4 regions of the Nonomuraea sp. NPDC003709 genome follow, and region 1 is predicted to be linked to each of the others. Evidence: riboswitches for the same ligand, from Rfam matches in the RefSeq annotation. Region 1 holds a riboswitch; each other region holds the start of a gene.

Region 1 (4,319 bases):
GTGCCCGTGATCCGCCCCGCGCATATACAACAGTGCCTATGAAGGAAGACGATGACCTCCAGGCGCAGGGAGAGGATCTTTCGGCTGTCGTCACGGCGGTGCTGACCGGGTCGCGGCTGTTGGTGGCGGTCGCGGTGAGGTCATTGGGGGCGGTCGGGGACAGGGTCACGTTGCCGCAGTTCAGGATGCTCGTCGTGCTGGCCGGCCATGGTGAGACCAAGCTGGTCACGATGGCGGAGCTGCTGGGGGTCAACTCCTCCACGGCGATGCGGATGGCCGATCGGCTGGTGGCTGCCGGGTTGATCGTACGGGAGGTCAATCCGCACAACCGGCGCGAGAGCCTGATGCGGCTGACGGACGAGGGACGCCGCATCGTGGACGAGGTGACCGCGCGCCGCAGGGAGGAGATCGGCGCGATCGTGGCGCGGATGTCGGCCAGGCAGCGCCGGGCGCTCATCTCGGCCATGAACGCCTTCAACGAGGCGGGCGGCGAGCCACCTCTGAACGTGCCGAACCCGCTGGGCTGGTCCGCTGTCTGAATCGCTCACGCGGCGCTGAGCCGCCGACCAAATGCCGGCACCTCGCGGCGGCCGGAAGCCGTGCGGGCTCCCTCCTCGGCCGTCAGATGGACGGGGTGGGGAAGCTCTCGGGTGTGGTCAGGCCGGTGCTCTCCAGGAGGCGCTGGTGGTTGAGCACCGCGGCGTTGGCCTGTTCGGAGAAGCGCCGGACCAGGGTGTTCTGCGTGGTGCCGCGTACCGTGCCGATCAGGGTGAAGATCTGTCCGTGCGCCAGCCGCAGCCATTTGACGTACGTCTTGTCATAGGCGGATCCGGACCTGCCGGAAATATCTGTCATCCAGTCCTGCTGCTGAGGCGTGGGCTTCACCGGCAGTTTGACCTTCAGCTTGGCGGCCACGTCGCGAACCTGCCCGTCGAGCATGTCGTGCTGAGCCGCGATCTCCTTGCTGACCTGGCGGACGCGGGCGCTGTTGGCGCGCTGTATCGCGTCCTGGGCCATGGGCATCTCCCACAGGCTGGCGAGCCGGACCTTCTTGATGAGCTCCTGGTCGGCCTCGGACAGCGGTCCCCACTTGGTCTGCCGGGTGCGGGCCTCCGGCTCGTCCTCCACGGGTTGGACGGTGGGTGCGTCGGTCGGTCCTGTCTCGACGGCGGTCGGCTCGGTGCTCAGGCCGGCGGTGTCAGAGACGGGCGTCGGCGTGTAGCCGGCGCAGGCGGTCAGAGTGCAGAGGGCGGCAATGCCGCAACTGATGAGAGCGCGACGGCTGTCGAGGAGTCGCATACGCCGTCATCCCCTTCCGGTCCCTTGGACGCGGCCTTCGTGAGTGGCGCCGGTCACTGAGGGATACGCGGGAGGGTGCGGGAGTGTTCATGGCATTGTGCAAGATTTGCATTGGGCAAGACTGCCGGGGTCCGCTGAGCCGTTGTCCGAGGCGGCCTTCACCGGTGCCATCCGTGACCGGCGTCCACCGCGTGCTCCTCCGGGCCGAGAGGAGCACGCGGGGCGGCGTTCACCTGGGAGCAACCCGATCGCGGTGCGGACCCGCCGGGTGGGCTCAGGCCGTGGGGCGGCCCAGGCCGCGCAACTGGTCGGCGGTCAGCGCGGAGACGTTCTGGTCGACAGGGGACTCGGAGTACTGGTGGATGGCCCAGGACTTCCAGTCGGCGGGCGGGGTGATGGCCCCCTTGGCCTTGCTGTAGTGGGCGACCCACAGCGGGTACTCGGACAGGCCCTTGCCGTACTTGTTGGCGAAGTTCCAGCCGCTGTAGAACATCGGGGTGATCCCCGTCTGGTCCTTCACGTACGACAGCCACGTCTTGGCCCAGGCGTTGACCTCGGCGACGGATCTGCCGTTCGCGGTCTCCAGGTCAAGGACCAGCAGGTCGCCGGCCTTGGCGGGCTGCGAGTTCACCACGGACAGGAAGTGCTCGGCCTCCGCGATGGGATTGTTGCGGGGATGGCCGTAGTGGTACGCCCCGCGCACGATGCCCTTCTTGCCCAGCTCGCGCCAGTGCCTGGCGAATGAGGCGTCGCGGAAGGACGTGCCTTCTGTGGCTTTGATGATGCCGAACTTGGCCGGGCTGGCATTCCAGTCGTACAGGGGCTCGTAATTGGAGATGTCCAGGCCGTAGATGAGGGGTCCGGCTCCATGGCGAGTCGCCTGCGCCGGGCTCTGCTCGGTGGGCGATGCGAATGCGAAGGTGGTGATGGCGGCGGTTGCGGCGAGGATCGCGACGGCGACGGCGAAGCTGAGGTATTTGGTGAGGAGATCGCGGTGATTCTTGAGGATGCAGGCGATGGTGGCAAGCCGGGGCTTGGACATGAGGCATTGACTCCTTGCTTCCATACCGCCTACCGGGTTAGCTGACGGGTTCGGGCCTGGAAGTGCCCTACATGGCGCAGCCTGGGCTGGCGTCCGATTCACCCCAAGAACGTGGGTCCCCGGTTCCGCGAGGTGCGGATTCGGCGGCCGGACGCTGTCCCCGAAGGGCTTCTTCGGGCAGCGCGCGGTCCGGTCAACGAAGCGGCAACGATGCGGCGAAAGGGCGCCACATCCGTGCCGCAACTAGGCAAAAGATAGACATATATCCATAGATGGTGCAAGTAGTGCAAATCTGATTCGCGGGTGTCGGCGACTGGGCGGCGCTGAAATGCCGTGCCTGTAGGGATTCTGGTGCTTGGCAAAAAATCGGGGGGGTCGCTTGCGGGCCTTTATGATCTCGGCACGGGTGGGACAGACCATTCATGCGTTGCCATTGTGACCAAACGCCGTTCTGCGGGTAATCGTGACTCCAGCCCTGTCCTTTGACGTCCGCGGCGCCGTCGGGCACGCGGGAGCCGGGCAGGCGGGCGGACTCCAACTCTCCGGGAGTCCGCACGTCGATCGGCCCCGGCGGGTCACCGGATCCGGGCAGGCGTCCCGGTGTCGCCGGGGCCGAGGGTGGTCAAGAGGGGGTCTCGTCGGGGGTGGTGATGGGCAGGCCGGCGTCGGCGGCCCGGGAGTAGGCGTCGTCGATGTGGACCACCTGACGGCCGCTGCGGGCCAGCAGGCTCGCGGCCGCCGCGGCCCGGTAGCCGGTGCCGCAGTGCACCCACACCGTTCCCGCCGGCACCTCGGCCAGGCGCTCCGGCAGCTCCGGCAGCGGGATGTGCACGGCGCCGGCCACGTGACCGGCCCGCCATTCGTTGCCCATCCGCACGTCCAGGACGGTCGGGCCGCCGACCGGTTCCCCCGCGCGGGAGATGGCCGGTTCGCTCGCGCGGGCGGCGGCCAGGTCGGCGAAGGTCGCGGTGGTCAGCTCGGCGATCAGGCCCGGGTCGTGTCCGGCCCACTGTTCGACGGTGCCGGTCGAGGCGGCGGCCGGGCGGTCTATGCCGATGCGGGCCAGTTCGCGCTGGGCGGCGGCGACCTGTTCGGCCGACTCGCCGAGCAGCGTGAGCGGCATGTCCCACGGGGCCAGCCAGCCCAGCCAGGTCGCCATCGGCCCGTCCAGGCCGAAGCTGAGCGTGCCGGCCAGGTGCCGGTCCGCGAACGCCTTGCGTGAGCGCAGGTCCACCACCCATTCGCCCGCCCGCAGGCGAGCCAGCAGCTCAGCGCTGTCGGCCGGCCGCGCCGGGGTCAGGTCGATCGGCTCCGCGCCGGCGGCGTTGCGCGCGCCCATGTGGGCGTAATAGGCGGGGTAGGCGTCCAGCCCTTCCAGGATGTGGGTGACGAAGTCGTCGGCCTCCATCCGCAGCACCGGGTTGACGTCCTTCTCCCGGCCGATGGTCGAGGCGGACGCGCCGGACTGCGTGACCGCGCAGAAGCTGCCGAACCCGTGCGTCGGCCAGAGCCGCGCGCCGTCGGGCAGCAGGCCGGACAGCCGCCGCGCGGAGGCGTGCTGGTGGCGGGCCAGGGTGCGGGCATGCTCGGCGCCCAGCAGGTCGGTACGCCCGGTGCCGCCGAACAACAGCGATCCTCCGGTGAACACCCCCTCCGGCCCTCCCGGACCGGCCAGCACGTAGGACAGGTGGTGGAAGGTGTGTCCCGGCGTGGTCACCACGTCCAGCCACATCCGCTCGGAGACGGCGATCCGATCTCCGTCGTGCACCGGCACACGGTCGAAGCCGACCTCCTCGGCCCCGCCCACCAGGTACGCCGCCCCGCTCACCCGTGCCAGCGCCAGACCGCCGGAGACGTAGTCGTTGTGCAGATGGGTCTCCACCACGTGGGTGATCCGCACCCCCAGGCGACCGGTCAGGGCGAGGACGTGGTCGATGTCGCGCTGCGGATCGACCACTACCGCGACGCGCCCGTCATG
Region 2 (4,319 bases), on a different contig from region 1:
GCAGCCCAAGCGACCTCAGCTCCCGACGCGTGGCCTTCAACGGCCTCAGACCGGCGCGCGGCACGACCACAGTCTCGGGGCCGAGCACGCCCGCGTAATGGGCCTCGACGGCGCACAGCATCTGGAGCGGTGACTCCACCCAGGCCGACGCCTGTTCGACCACTCCTGTCCTCCCAGCCGGGTGATGGCCCGTTCACGACCGCTTCAAGCTAGCCCCGCCGCCTTAAGCCACCAGAAACGCGACGTGAACAATGGAGAGTATGAACTCGCTCATGCTCAACACCGACGGCGTGCAGATCCCGCAGCTCGGCTACGGCGTCTGGCAGGTCCCCGCCGACGAGGCCGCGCAGGCCGTCACGACCGCGCTCAAGGCCGGTTACCGGCACGTGGACACCGCCGCCGCGTACGACAACGAGGAAGGCGTGGGGCAGGCCGTACGCGAAAGTGAGCTGCCGCGCCGGAAGCTGTTCGTGACCACCAAGCTGTGGAACGCCAACCACGGCCGCGCGGAGGCGGCCTTCGACGAGTCCCTGGCCCGGCTCGGCCTCGACTACATCGACCTTTTCCTCATCCACTGGCCGGTGCCGCAGCAGGACAAGTACGTGCAGGCGTGGAAGGCGATCGAGAAGATCTACCGTGACGGGCGCGCCAAGGCCATCGGCACCTCCAACTTCAGCATCGCCCACCTCACCCGCCTCATGAACGAGACCGACCTCGTGCCCTCCATCAACCAGATCGAGCTGCACCCGTATCTCCAGCAGCGCGAGCTGCGCGCCTTCCACGAGGCCAACGGCATCCTCACCGAGGCGTGGAGCCCGCTCGGCCAGGGCCAGGGCCTGCTGAACGACCCCGCGCTGGCCAAGCTGTCGGACAAGTGCGGCAAGACGCCCGCGCAGATCGTGCTCCGCTGGCACCTGCAGCTGGGCCACGTCGCGATCCCCAAGTCGGTCACCCCGGCGCGCATCGCCGAGAACATCGGCGTCTTCGACTTCATCCTCGACGCCGAGGACATGGCCGCCATCGGCGCGATGAACAGGGGCCAGCGGATCGGACCCGACCCCGACACGTTCAACATGACCTGACTCGTCTACGATCTCCCGCGTGCGGGAATTTGCGTGGGGCATAGCGGCGACAGGGAATATTGCGCGGACCGTCGGGGCGGCCATCGCGGCCGAACCGGGCATGCGGGTGGCCGCCGTCGGATCGAGGAACCTGGGGCGGGCGCAGGCACTGGCCGCCACGCTGGGGGCGGAGTCCGCGTACGACTCCTATGAGCGGCTCTGCGCCGACCCGGCCGTGGACGCGATCTACGTGGCGACGCCGCACGCCCAGCACCTGGAGGTGGCCGAGGTCGCCATCGCCGCGGGCAAGGCCGTGCTGTGCGAGAAGCCGCTGGCCGCCACCGTGGACGACGCGGAGAAGATGGTACGCCTGGCGCGCGAGGCGGGCGTGTTCCTGATGGAAGCGATGTGGATGCGGTTCAACCCGCTCGTCCAGAAGATCGCGGCCGACGAGCGCTTCGGCGACCTCCGCTCGGTGCACGCCTCCTTCGGCTTCGCCAAGCCCTACGACCCGGAGCACCGGCTGTGGGCGCCGGAGCTCGGTGGCGGGGCGCTCCTGGACCTGGGGATCTACCCGTTCGGGCTGGCCCAGCTGATCCTCGGCATGCCCTCCGACCTGCGGATCACCGGCAGTCTGGCGCCCAACGGCGTCGACGCGGAGGCCGGCGGCGTGCTGCTCTACCCCGGTGGCAGGAAGGCTCTCGTGGAGACTTCGTTGCTCGGGAATTACCCGAACCATGCCAGTGTTGTAGGGACTCAGATGCGGGCGGACCTCCAGGCACCGTTCTGGGCTACGCCGCGGATTCTGCTCTCCGGGCCCTCCATGGAGCCGGAGGAGTACATCCTCGATCCGGCCGACAACGGGTACGCCGGGGAGCTCCGCGAGGTCCGGGCCGCGACGGCCGAAGGCAGGACCGAAAGTTCGATCATGCCGCTCGACGAATCCCTTGCCATGATGGGGCTTCTGGCCGAGGCTCGCAGGCAGGTCGCCTAGCTGGGCCTTTATCGATTTGTAACGCTCTTGCCTTATGCATTACGTTTGAGGCATTCTTGAGACATACGTCCGGTTTGTCCGGACTTGTCCGACCATCGCAAGACACATCACAGGAACGTCCTGTGACCGCTGAATCCGCCCTCGGGCGGAACCGGGGACCCACGTCCTTTGGGGTGAATCGGCACTTCGGTGCCGTAGGGCAGCTTCCACGTCCGAACCCGTCAGCTAACCCGGTAAGCGGCATGGAAGCAAGGAGTAAACCCCCTCGATGGCCAACATCCGCTTTACCTCTGCTGCGAAGACCAACATCGCCCGCGCCCTTCTCGGCGCCACCATCCTCGGGACCGCGTTCGGCGCCCACATGACCAGCGCCACCGCAGCGGACAAGCAGCCGATCGACACCGTCGCCGGCACCGCCACCGTCGCCGACCACGCCGAGCGCTCGCGCGAGGCCAAGGTCAGCGCCACCGCCGGCGAGGTCCTGGCCCTCGCCAAGTCCCAGGTCGGCATCACCGAGAACGCGGCCGGCGGCGGCACCAAGTTCCAGCGCTGGTACGCCAACTCGCAGCGCGCCGCGGAGACCATCGCCCGTGACGGCGGCAGCCGCGCCGACTACCTGAACGCCGCCTGGTGCGCGATGTTCGTCTCCTGGGTGGGCGAGCAGACCGGCGCCCGCTCGCAGATCGGCTGGGACGCCTGGACCGTCGCCCACGCCAAGTGGTTCCAGGCCAACCACCGCTTCGGCACCGAGGCCAAGCCCGGCGCCATCGTGTACTTCTCGTGGAGCGGCAGCAAGAACCTCGACGACATCAAGCACGTCGGGTTCGTCGAGAAGGACAACGGCGACGGCACCATCTCGACCGTCGAGGGCAACACCGGCAACGGCAAGGTCGAGGAGCGCGTCCGTCCCAAGTCCCAGGTCGTCGGCTACGGCTACCCCCAGTACCGTTCCTGACCGGGCCGTCCCCCTCCAGGCTGGACTTCCCCCAGGCGCCTACTGACCGGACTCCCCCAGGCACCTCCTGGCCGGCCTTCCCCCGGCGCCGAACGAGCGCGCGTCCCGCAACGGGACGCGCGCTCGTCGCGTTTCACCCCCGCGAGCGCGGCGGGGTGCCGAGCGGAACCCGGCGATCGGTGCCGTTCGGCCGTCGCGTTTCACCCCCGCGAGTGCGGCGGCCCGTCACCGGGGAAGACCCCAGGCGAACCGCCCGCGACCTCGCCAAGGAGCCGCCCACCATGCCAGCCGCGCGCAGACGCCCCGGAAGGCTGGTGCGGAGTGGGCTGCGACGGGTCGCCGACGGGCTCTTCCCGCGCGGCGCCAACCCGCACGGCGTCCTGCCCGCCCTGCTGATCCTCCTGGCCTTCGTCACCGGCCTCGTCGACGCCGTCAGCTTCCTCGGCCTGGGCCGCGTCTTCGTCGCCAACATGACCGGCAACATCGTCTTCCTCAGCTTCGCCCTGGCCGGGGAGGCCGAGATGTCCAGATGGGCCTCCCCGGCGGCCCTCGTCGCCTTCGGAGCCGGCGCCTGGAGCGCTGGCCGGGCGATCAGGCGGACCGCGAACCCGCGACGGGCGTTTGTTGCCGCCACCGCCGTACACGCGCTCCTCGTCGCCGCCGCCCTCACCGTCGCCCTCACGGCCGGACACCGCACGACCTGGTCCCAGGCGGCCCTCATCGTGCTGCTCGCCTGCGGCATGGGCCTGCAGAACGCGTCCGTACGCGCGCTCGGCGTACCCGACCTGGTCACCAACGTCCTCACCACGACCCTCACGAGCCTGGCCGCCGACACGCCGGGCCGGGCCGCCCTGCGTCGATCCGCCTCCATCGCCGCGATGTTCCTCGGCGCCCTGACCGGCGCCCTCCTCCACCTCACGACCGGCCCCGCACCCGCCCTGGCGGCCGCCCTGGCCCTGCTCACCACCGTCGCCCTCGTCGCCCGCGGTGGTCTCAGCCGAGAAAGAACTCCGCCAGCGCCCGGGTGACCCCGGCCGGATCGTTCTCCATCGGGATGTGCCCCGCCCCGGGAACGCGCACCAGCGTCGTGTCCGGCACCTCGGCGGCGAAGCGCTCGGCGTACCGGACCTCCTGGAACGTGTCGTCCTCCCCCCACACCAGCAGCTTCGGCGTCCCATCGGCCTTGAGTGCGGGCACCAGGTCCAGCGTGTAACGGCTGTCGGCCGCGCCCGCCAGCGCCATCCACGACCGGCCCACCCGCGGGTCGTTCCACGGATCAAGGTAATCGGCCAGCTCCGCCTCGGTGGCC
Region 3 (4,319 bases), on a different contig from region 1:
GCAGCGGCTTGTCCCAGAGCTGGGAGGCGCCGTTGACGCCCACGGCCGCGTAGGCGAGCAGCGAGCCGATGAAGCCCAGAGGGAGAGCGTTGAGGATCCAGCCGCCCCACGTCACGCCGGCGCGCTTGAGCGCCACGTCGGTCGGCAGGCCACCCGGCGGTATGCCTTGGCCCACGGGGACGACCTTGATGCCCATGACCATCTTGCCGACGGTCTGCCCCTTCGCCTTCAGGAGGAAGAAGTCGTAGGCGACCCACAGGGCGGTCACGACGAGCGCCGTCAGGATGGTCACGACCACACCTGAGAACATGCCGCCGCTGCTGCCGTCCAGCGAAGAGTAGGTGGCCAGGAACAGCACGCCCATGATCAGACCGATGACCAGGTTCACGATGAAGAGGATGACCCCATCGATGAGCCTCGCCACCAGGCGCTGCCACCACTCCGCCAGCGGTGCCGGCGCGCCGGGCGGCTGCACGCCCACGGGCCCGGGCTGGCCGTAGGCCTGGCCGTAGCCGGGCTGGCCGTACTGCTGCGCCTGCCCGTAACCCTGCTGCCCGTACTGCTGCTGGCCGTACTGCTGGTCGCCGTAGCCCTGCTGGGCGTAGCCGGGCTGGGACTGCTGCTGCTGGCCGTAGCCCTGCTGGCCGTACTGCTGCTGGCCGTAATCGGGCTGCGACTGGGGCTGCTGACCGTACTGCTGCTGACCGTAGTCCGGCTGGGACTGCGGCTGCTGGCCGTACTGCTGCTGACCGTAGTCCGGCTGCGACTGGGGTTGCTGGCCGTACTGCTGGCCGTAGCCCTGCTGACCCGACTGCGGCTGCTGCCCGTAACCCGGCTGGGACTGGGCCTGCTGGCCGTAGCCGGGCTGGGACTGCTGCTGCTGGCCGTACTGCTGGCCATAGCCCTGCTGACCCGACTGCGGCTGCTGACCGTAGCCCTGCTGGCCGTACTGCTGCTGACCGTAGTCCGCCTGGGACTGCGGCTGCTGACCGTAGCCCTGCTGCCCGTAGCCCTGCTGGGACTGGGCCTGCTGGCCGTAGTCAGGCTGGGACTGCTGCTGCTGGCCGTACTGGGGTTGCTGGCCGTGCTGCTGCTGTCCGTACTGGGGTTGCTGCTGACCGTACTGCTGTTGCTGTCCGTACTGCTGTTGCTGGCCATAGCCCTGCTGACCGTACGGGGGCTGCTGCCCATAGGCGTCGTCCGCCCGGTAGCCGATCACAGTCGCGTCCGGGTCGGGCTCGCCGGGGTGGCGGCCCTGGTTCTGCTGCCCGTAATAGGGAGGCGCAGAGTTGTCTCCGGATTCGTCCTGTGGATACGGCGGCTGTCCGGTGCTCACCGTGTCACCTCGCTTCGAGTGCGCATGTGGCACGTGTCAGGACACATGCCTGTGCTGCCCAACGTATCGACATAGGTATCAACAATCACCTTTCCATCTGGTCAAGGTCCACGTCACCCGATGTCAGGTGGAGCAGCATGCGGGTGTTTCCCAGCGTGTTCGGCTTGACGTGTTCAAGATCCAAAAACTCGGCAACACCCTCGTCGTACGAGGCCAGCAGTTCGGCGTAGACCTCAGGTGAGACCGGTGTGCCCTGAATCGGGCGGAACCCGAGTCGCGCGAAGAAGTCGACCTCAAAAGTAAGACAGAATACACGTCGCAGACCCAAATCCTTAGCCTGCTGGATCAGCGCGGAGACGATCCGGTGGCCGACGCCCATCCCCCGGCACTCGGGATCCACCGCCACCGTGCGGACCTCCGCGAGGTCCTCCCAGAGCACGTGGAGCGCGCCGCAGCCGACGACCTGCCCGTCTCGCTCGGCCACCCAGAACTCCTGTACGTCCTCGTACAGCGTCACCGTGGCCTTCTCCAGGAGCCGCGGCCCCGCCCCCGCGTAGGTGTCCACCAGGCGTCTGACCATGCGCACGTCGGGCGTGCGGGCACGCCGGACCACCACCGCGGTCTCGGGCACTGTCAGCTCGGCCACCTGCTCCATGGTTCTCCAGGGTACAGATCTCATTACGGCTCAGCCCTAACTCCCATGTCTCGGCCCATCTTGTTACATCTCGTGGTCAGATCGGCACGGGACCGCGCGGCCAGCTCGCGCCCGCCGAAAGCGCGGACAAATAGGGCGTAGGGCCTCTTCCGCACGGGTGACCACGAGATCACCTTGTGACCCTTCGGTTGTGAAACCTCTACAGACTTGGCAGTTCTGGTTGAGCACGAACCCGGAGTGCATTAGTGTCCAGCGACAATGTTTCCCGCGTGTCGCGCGGGATGCACGCCCAATTCTCGCAAGAGAAGCCGGGGAACCGCCGGTGGCGACCTCCTACGCCACCACTGGGGTGAATCCGAGTCTTTCGGTAGGGCTGCTCCGGCCCGAACCCGTCAGCTAACCCGGTAGGCGTCGACGAGAGGAGCTGGTTGGTGAAGCCCACGCTCAGCGGTGGGGGGAAGTCGGCGGGCAAGCACGCCCGCCCTCCGGAACGGGCCCGGCGACGACGCCGCGTCGGTGTGGTGAGTCTCACAGTCGCCGCGCTGCTGTTCGCCATCCCCGTCGGTTCGGCGTCCGCGGATCCCGAGCCCTCGCTGAAAGAGCTCGCCGACCAGGCCACGAAGCTGCACACCGACATCGAGACGCTGACCGAGCAGTACAACGGCCAGCGGGAGAAGCTCAAGACCGCCAAGAAGGCCGCCGAGGCCGCGGAGAAGACGCTGACGAGCAGCGAGACGGATCTCGCCGCCAAGCGCTCGAAAGCCGTCGCGCTGGCCCAGAACGCCTACATCACGGGCGGCCTGAAGACCCTCGCCTTCACCACCTCCGACGACCCCGAGGGCTTCCTCAACCGCGCCGCGACCTCGTACGCGCTGCAGACCGAGCAGGGCGAGGAGATCAACCAGCTCACCAAGGCGATGGACACGGCCACCCGCGCCAAGGAGAGCGCCACGGCCCGCATCGACGAGGTCCAGAAGCTCGTCACGGACCTCGAGGCCAAGCGCAACAAGATCACCAAGCTGGTGACGAAGGTCGAGAGCAGCCTGTTCAGTCGGGCCCTGGGCGAGGCCGGGCGCCCCGGCACGCGGGCCGTGCGCGTCAACCTGCCGATCCCGGGCTCGGGGAAGGCCGCTGAGGCCGCGCGGTGGGCGCTCACGCAGCAGCTCAAGCCGTACGTCTGGGGCGCCGAGGGCCCCGGCTCGTACGACTGCTCCGGGCTCGTCATGGCGGCGTTCCAGCGGGTGGGCATCTCGCTGCCGCACTACACCGGCGACCAGTGGACGGCCGGCCGGCACGTCTCGCGCGAGGAACTCCGGCCGGGCGACCTGGTGTTCTTCTACAGCGACCTGCACCACGTGGGCATCTACATCGGCGGCGGCATGATGGTGCACGCCCCGCAGACGGGTGACGTCGTACGGATCGCGTCGATCGCGAGGCGGCCGTTCGCCGGCGCGGTGCGCATCGCCGACTGAGCCCGCACCCCGGCGGTCCGCCGCGGCTAGATCAGCTGGCGGCGGGCTGCCCAGGCCACGGCCTCGATCGCCGTGGCCACGCCTATGCGGTCGCAGATGCCGCGCAATCTTCGTCGTACCGTGCGCCCGCTGATATCCAGCCGCCGCCCAACCCGATCGACCGTGACTCCCTTGGCCAACTCCGCCAGCAGCGCCAAATCAGCATGGCTGAGCTCAACGCCTTCAGTGAGCACATCCATCGGGAGCCCTCCCCCCAACAGCAGAACTTGGACCTCACAGACGGGCCAAAGCCGCTCCTCGCAGACGGTAAACGCATCGTGGAAAGGTCGTCAAGCATGACAATCGCCGCACTTGACGAGCGCTATTGACATGATCCGCTATATATGACGCACTCGCGATATGTCAGAACGTAGAGTGATCACATTGGGGCTTCCGGAATGGCCCTGACCAGCGTTCCGGTTTTCGATCAGTTCGCCATGGATATTCCGCATGATCGATACCCGCGTTATCGCGGGACACGCGTCCGTGACGCGATCTTTCCGGCGCACGGCAAGCCACCAATCGCTCGCTTTGTACCGCGCTCCCACACGATCCGACAACCCAGGTCAGGCAGTCGATTAAGGCAATTGGATCAATCCGCTATGGCAATTGCCGCCGCGGGTTCAGGTCGGCGGCCCGCCGGGTGGCGGGCGTCCTGCTCTGACCGCCGGGCCGGGCGGCCTCGTTTCCGGGTGCGCGTGCCCGGCGGGATCACAGGGATGGCCGGGACACCACGGACGCTCCCTGACCCGCGCCTCCGCGGCCTTGACGCGATGCTTACAAGCGGCTTCGGATCGGAAACCGGGCGGCCCGGAAG
Region 4 (4,319 bases), on a different contig from region 1:
GCCCGTGCAGAGCTGGGCGGCGGTGTAGAAGCCGTCCTTCACGATCGTGTCCTTGACCTTGTCGGCCGTGACGGGGATGGGGTCGAGGAGGAACGCCGGGATGTCGGCCGTGCCGTTGTTGACCTTGGCGGGCGCGGTGGGCTGCTCGCCCTTGGCGACGGCGACGGCGAGCTCGGCGGACTTCTCCGCCTCCGCCCTGATGTCCAGATATATGGTCATGTACTGCTCGCCGGTGAGGATGCGCTGGACGGCGGCCAGCTCGGCGTCCTGGCCGGTGATCGGCGGGAGCTGCTTGTAGCCCGCGCGTTTCATGGCCGCGATCGCGCCGCCCGCCATGCCGTCGTTCGCGGACAGCACGCCCGTGACGGTGTCCTTGCCCAGCGCGGTGATGGCCTGCTCCATCTCCTGCTGCGCCTTGTCGGGGCTCCAGTCCGGCGTGTCGAACTCCCTGCCGACCTTCACCTTCCCGTCCAGCACGCTCTTGGCGCCCTTCTTGTAGTCGGCCGAGCTGGGGTCGGTGGGGGAGCCGTGGATCATCACGATCTGGCCCTTCGCCGCCGTGCCCCTGGCGGTCATGGCGTCGAGCAGGGCCTGGCCCTGCATCTCGCCCACCCGTACGTTGTTGAACGAGACGTAGTACGCGTAGTCGATCCCCGAGATCAGCCGGTCGTAGGCGATGACCGGGACCTTCTTCTGCTTGGCCTGGTTCACCAGGGGAGCCACGGCGTTGGCGTCCACGGCGTCGAGCACGAGCACGTCGGCCTGCTGGGTGAGCGCGGCCTCGACCTGTTGCTGCTGCTTGGGGGCGTCCTGCTCGGCGTTGCTGTAGAGGATCTTGCAGTCGGGGCAGAGCGACTTGACCTTCGCCTCGAACAGCGGGCGGTCGAACGCCTCGTATCGGGTGGTCTTGGACTCGGGCAGGAACAGCGCGATCGTCTTGCCGCCCTGGTTCTGCGTGGTCGTGGTGGTGGCGCCGGTGCCGTTTCCGGTGCTGTTCCCGGCGTTTCCGCAGGCGGCGGCCAGGAGGACCGCCGCGACAGGGATTGATCGCCATGCTCGGTGCATCGCACTTCGTCCTTCCGGATGTGCCGCCCCTGTGCTTGGTAAGAAAGGTAATTTACTATCAGGCACGTTGGCTAGGCTCTGTTTCCTCAAGGAGGGTGAGATGCGGGGCGACCTGGGTAATCCGCGGATGCTGCGAGTGCTGAACGAGCGCCGCCTGCTCGACCATCTTCAGGAGCACGGCCCCGCCTCGCGCACCGACCTCGCCAAGATCACCGGCCTGTCGAAGCCCACGGTGTCCGCGGCCCTGGCCGGGCTGGAGGTGGACGGGCTCGTTCACCTCGTCGGCGAGGTCTCCGGCCGCCCGGGGCCGGTCACGTCCCTGTACGACGTCAACGCCGCCGCCACCCACGTCGCCGGCGTCGACATCGGGCGTGACTGGATCAGGGTCGCCGTCGCCGACCTGCGCGGGAAATTCGCCGGCCGGAGGGACGGGCGCAACACCGCCCTCACCTCCGCCGAACTGGCTCTCCTGGTCGGACAGCTGTGCCGGGCCGCCGCCTCCGAGGCCGTCGTCGACTGGCCCGACATCGCCTGCGCCGTCGTCGGCACGCCCGGCGTGTACGACCCGGAGCTCGGCCGCCTGGAGTTCGCCCCCAACCTGCCCGGCTCCGACCTGGCCGAGCGCCTGCGCGCCGAGATGGAGGTCGACCTCGTCATCGAGAACGACATCAACCTGGCCGCCGTCGGCGAGCACACGCACGGGGCGGGGCGCGGCAAGTCCAACTTCGCGCTGGTGTCCGTCGGCACCGGCGTCGGGATGGGCATCGTGATCAATGGTGAGCTGTACGTGGGCGCCCGGGGAGCGGCGGGGGAGGTCTCGTACCTGCCCGCGACCGAGGACCCGGCGCCGCCGGCCGGTGACGCCCTGGCCCACGGCGCCACGGAGGCGGTCGCCGCCGCGCCCGGAGTGGTCCGCGCGGCCCGCGCCGCCGGCCTGAGCCTGCGGACGGCCAAGAAGGTCTTCGCCGCGGCCGCCTCCGGCGACAGAGTGGCCCGCTCGGTGGTGGAGGCCGAGGGGCGCCGCATCGGCGGCCTGCTGGTTGCGGTGGCCGCCGTGCTGGATCCGGAGGTGATCGTGCTCAGCGGCGGCGTGGGCCGCAACCTGGACCTCCTGGGGGAGTCCATCGAGGCCCGCATCGCCGAGCTCGGCCCGCTGCGGCCGTCGGTGGTGGCCAGCACGCTGGGGGACAGCGGCGTCCTGCTGGGCGCGGTGGCCCGCGCCAGGGCCCGCGCCTGGGAGCTCATCTTCGACGCCCGCCTCCCCTGACCGTCGCGTGGGGAGGCGGACGCCGCGGCCTCCTACAGGGTGGCCGTGAGGGTGGTGGGCGTTTCGTCGCGCTGCTTCTGGAGCTTGGACCAGAGCCGTACGCCCTTGCGGTCGGGGCGGACGCCACCCACGAAGGAGTCTCTGCGCCAGGAGGTCAGGCGCTCTTCCTTGACCACGTCACCCGTGTGCGGCGAGTGGACCATGTAGCCGGGCCGGGAGATCATCCCGACATGCCCGAGGCCGTGGAAGAAGACCAGGTCGCCGGGTTCGAGGTCCTTCCAGGCGATCTTCTTGGTGAACGCGCCGTACTGTTCGGCGGCGGTGCGGGGGAGTTCGATTCCGGCGTGCTCGTACGCCCTGAGCATGAGCCCGGAGCAGTCGTATCCGCTCGGGCTGGCGCCGCCCCACACGTACGGGGTGCCGCGCTTGCTCATGGCGAACTTGATGGCGACCTTCCAGGCGGGCTTCGGAGCCTGTTTCTCCTGGATTTCCTTGATCTGGCCGCCGGTCAGGGTGGTGAGGTCGTCGATCTTGGCCGAGGCATGGGCTGGGGAGGCCAGCATGAGCCCGGCGGCGCCCGCCGCCAGGACAATGGCGATTCGAGACAGGGGTCTGTCCTTCCATAAGGCCGGCCGGGTTAGCTGACGGGCTCGGGCCTGGAAGTAGCCCTACGGCATGGGGGTGCCGACTCGCCCCAGGGGGAATGTGGGTCCCCGGCTCCACGCAACGGCGCGCGGATTAGGCTGGTCGGTGACTTTAACGAAACGGTCAAAGAACCGCAATACCGGACAAAGGGGGCGTCCGAAAGATGAGATGAAGTGTTCGTCAGCCGAGACGACGCGGTAAGGTACCGCCCATGGAGTCGCGTAACATCCGTCTGGCCGTCATCCCCGGCGATGGGATCGGCACCGAGGTCGTGGCCGAAGGGCTCAAGGTCCTGGAGGCAGTGGGCACGAAGATCGAGCCCACTCACTACGACCTGGGAGCCGCACGCTATCACCGTACCGGCGAGACGCTGCCCGACGCCGTGCTCGAAGAGCTGCGCGGCTACGACGCGATCCTGCTCGGCGCCGTGGGCGACCCCAGCGTGCCGCCGGGCATCCTCGAGCGCGATCTGCTGCTGCGGCTCCGCTTCGAGTTCGACCACTACGTCAACCTGCGCCCGGTCAAGCTGTTCCCCGGCGTGGAGACCCCGCTGGCCGACACGCCGCCGGAGAACATCGACATGATCGTCGTCCGCGAGGGCACCGAGGGCCTCTACGCGGGCACCGGTGGCGCCATGCGGCGCGGCACCCCGCACGAGATCGCCACTCAGGAGTCGCTCAACACCGCCTACGGTGTCGAGCGCGTGGTGCGCTACGCGTTCGAGAAGGCCGTCACGCGGCCGCGCAAGAAGCTGACGCTCGTCCACAAGACCAACGTCCTCACCTTCGCCGGTGACCTGTGGCAGCGCACGGTCAACCGCCTGGCAGCGGAATACCCCGACGTCACGACCGACTACTGCCACATCGACGCGGCCTCGATGTTCTTCGTGAGCCAGCCGGAGCGGTTCGACGTGGTCGTCACCGACAACCTGTTCGGCGACATCATCACCGACCTGGGCGCCGCCATCGCGGGCGGCATCGGCCTGGCCGCCAGCGGCAACATCAACCCCGAGCGGTCCGCGCCGAGCATGTTCGAGCCGGTGCACGGCAGCGCCCCGGACATCGCCGGCCAGGGCAAGGCCGACCCCACCGCGACCATCCTGTCCGTCGCCATGCTCCTCGACCACCTCGGCCTGCACGCCGAGGCGGCCAAGGTCGAGCAGGCGGTCGCCGATGACATCCTCGAGCGGCTGGCCGGCTGGGCGGGTCGCACCACCCACGAGATCGGTGACGACATCACCGCGCGAGTATCCGGCTAGGACCGCCTAGCCCCCAACGCGCCTGGTGGTCCGACGAGGGCCGCCAGGCGCTTTTTTGCGTCCAAAAGGGCTGATCGCCGCATT

Evidence for each region. Region 1 has a riboswitch for cyclic di-AMP ahead of ABZX61_RS31960 (GH25 family lysozyme). Riboswitches for the same ligand answer to the same signal wherever they lie in the genome.
Region 2: it holds a riboswitch for cyclic di-AMP, as region 1 does, so the genes downstream of both, ABZX61_RS07360 (CHAP domain-containing protein) here and ABZX61_RS31960 (GH25 family lysozyme) in region 1, are expected to answer to the same signal.
Region 3: it holds a riboswitch for cyclic di-AMP, as region 1 does, so the genes downstream of both, ABZX61_RS11330 (C40 family peptidase) here and ABZX61_RS31960 (GH25 family lysozyme) in region 1, are expected to answer to the same signal.
Region 4: it holds a riboswitch for cyclic di-AMP, as region 1 does, so the genes downstream of both, ABZX61_RS55810 (C40 family peptidase) here and ABZX61_RS31960 (GH25 family lysozyme) in region 1, are expected to answer to the same signal.

The regions. Positions count from the first base shown of each region.
Region 1 covers NZ_JBEXMW010000011.1:274,505-278,823, reverse strand. The annotation lists gene ABZX61_RS31970 (MarR family transcriptional regulator) at 39-539, shown strand; gene ABZX61_RS31965 (DUF4142 domain-containing protein) at 622-1,299, opposite strand; gene ABZX61_RS31960 (GH25 family lysozyme) at 1,574-2,341, opposite strand; cyclic di-AMP (ydaO/yuaA leader) riboswitch at 2,353-2,497, opposite strand; gene ABZX61_RS31955 (MBL fold metallo-hydrolase) at 2,964-4,319, opposite strand, start outside.
Region 2 covers NZ_JBEXMW010000002.1:616,415-620,733, reverse strand. The annotation lists gene ABZX61_RS07375 (hypothetical protein) at 1-163, opposite strand, end outside; gene ABZX61_RS07370 (aldo/keto reductase) at 261-1,082, shown strand; gene ABZX61_RS07365 (Gfo/Idh/MocA family oxidoreductase) at 1,102-2,055, shown strand; cyclic di-AMP (ydaO/yuaA leader) riboswitch at 2,173-2,310, shown strand; gene ABZX61_RS07360 (CHAP domain-containing protein) at 2,324-3,010, shown strand; gene ABZX61_RS07355 (YoaK family protein) at 3,292-4,038, shown strand; gene ABZX61_RS07350 (alpha/beta hydrolase) at 4,004-4,319, opposite strand, start outside.
Region 3 covers NZ_JBEXMW010000003.1:569,810-574,128, reverse strand. The annotation lists gene ABZX61_RS11340 (RDD family protein) at 1-1,336, opposite strand, end outside; gene ABZX61_RS11335 (amino-acid N-acetyltransferase) at 1,422-1,991, opposite strand; cyclic di-AMP (ydaO/yuaA leader) riboswitch at 2,268-2,417, shown strand; gene ABZX61_RS11330 (C40 family peptidase) at 2,423-3,463, shown strand; gene ABZX61_RS11325 (LuxR C-terminal-related transcriptional regulator) at 3,490-3,702, opposite strand.
Region 4 covers NZ_JBEXMW010000031.1:33,110-37,428, forward strand. The annotation lists gene ABZX61_RS55800 (sugar ABC transporter substrate-binding protein) at 1-1,065, opposite strand, end outside; gene ABZX61_RS55805 (ROK family transcriptional regulator) at 1,166-2,332, shown strand; gene ABZX61_RS55810 (C40 family peptidase) at 2,365-2,895, opposite strand; cyclic di-AMP (ydaO/yuaA leader) riboswitch at 2,944-3,087, opposite strand; gene ABZX61_RS55815 (3-isopropylmalate dehydrogenase) at 3,189-4,235, shown strand.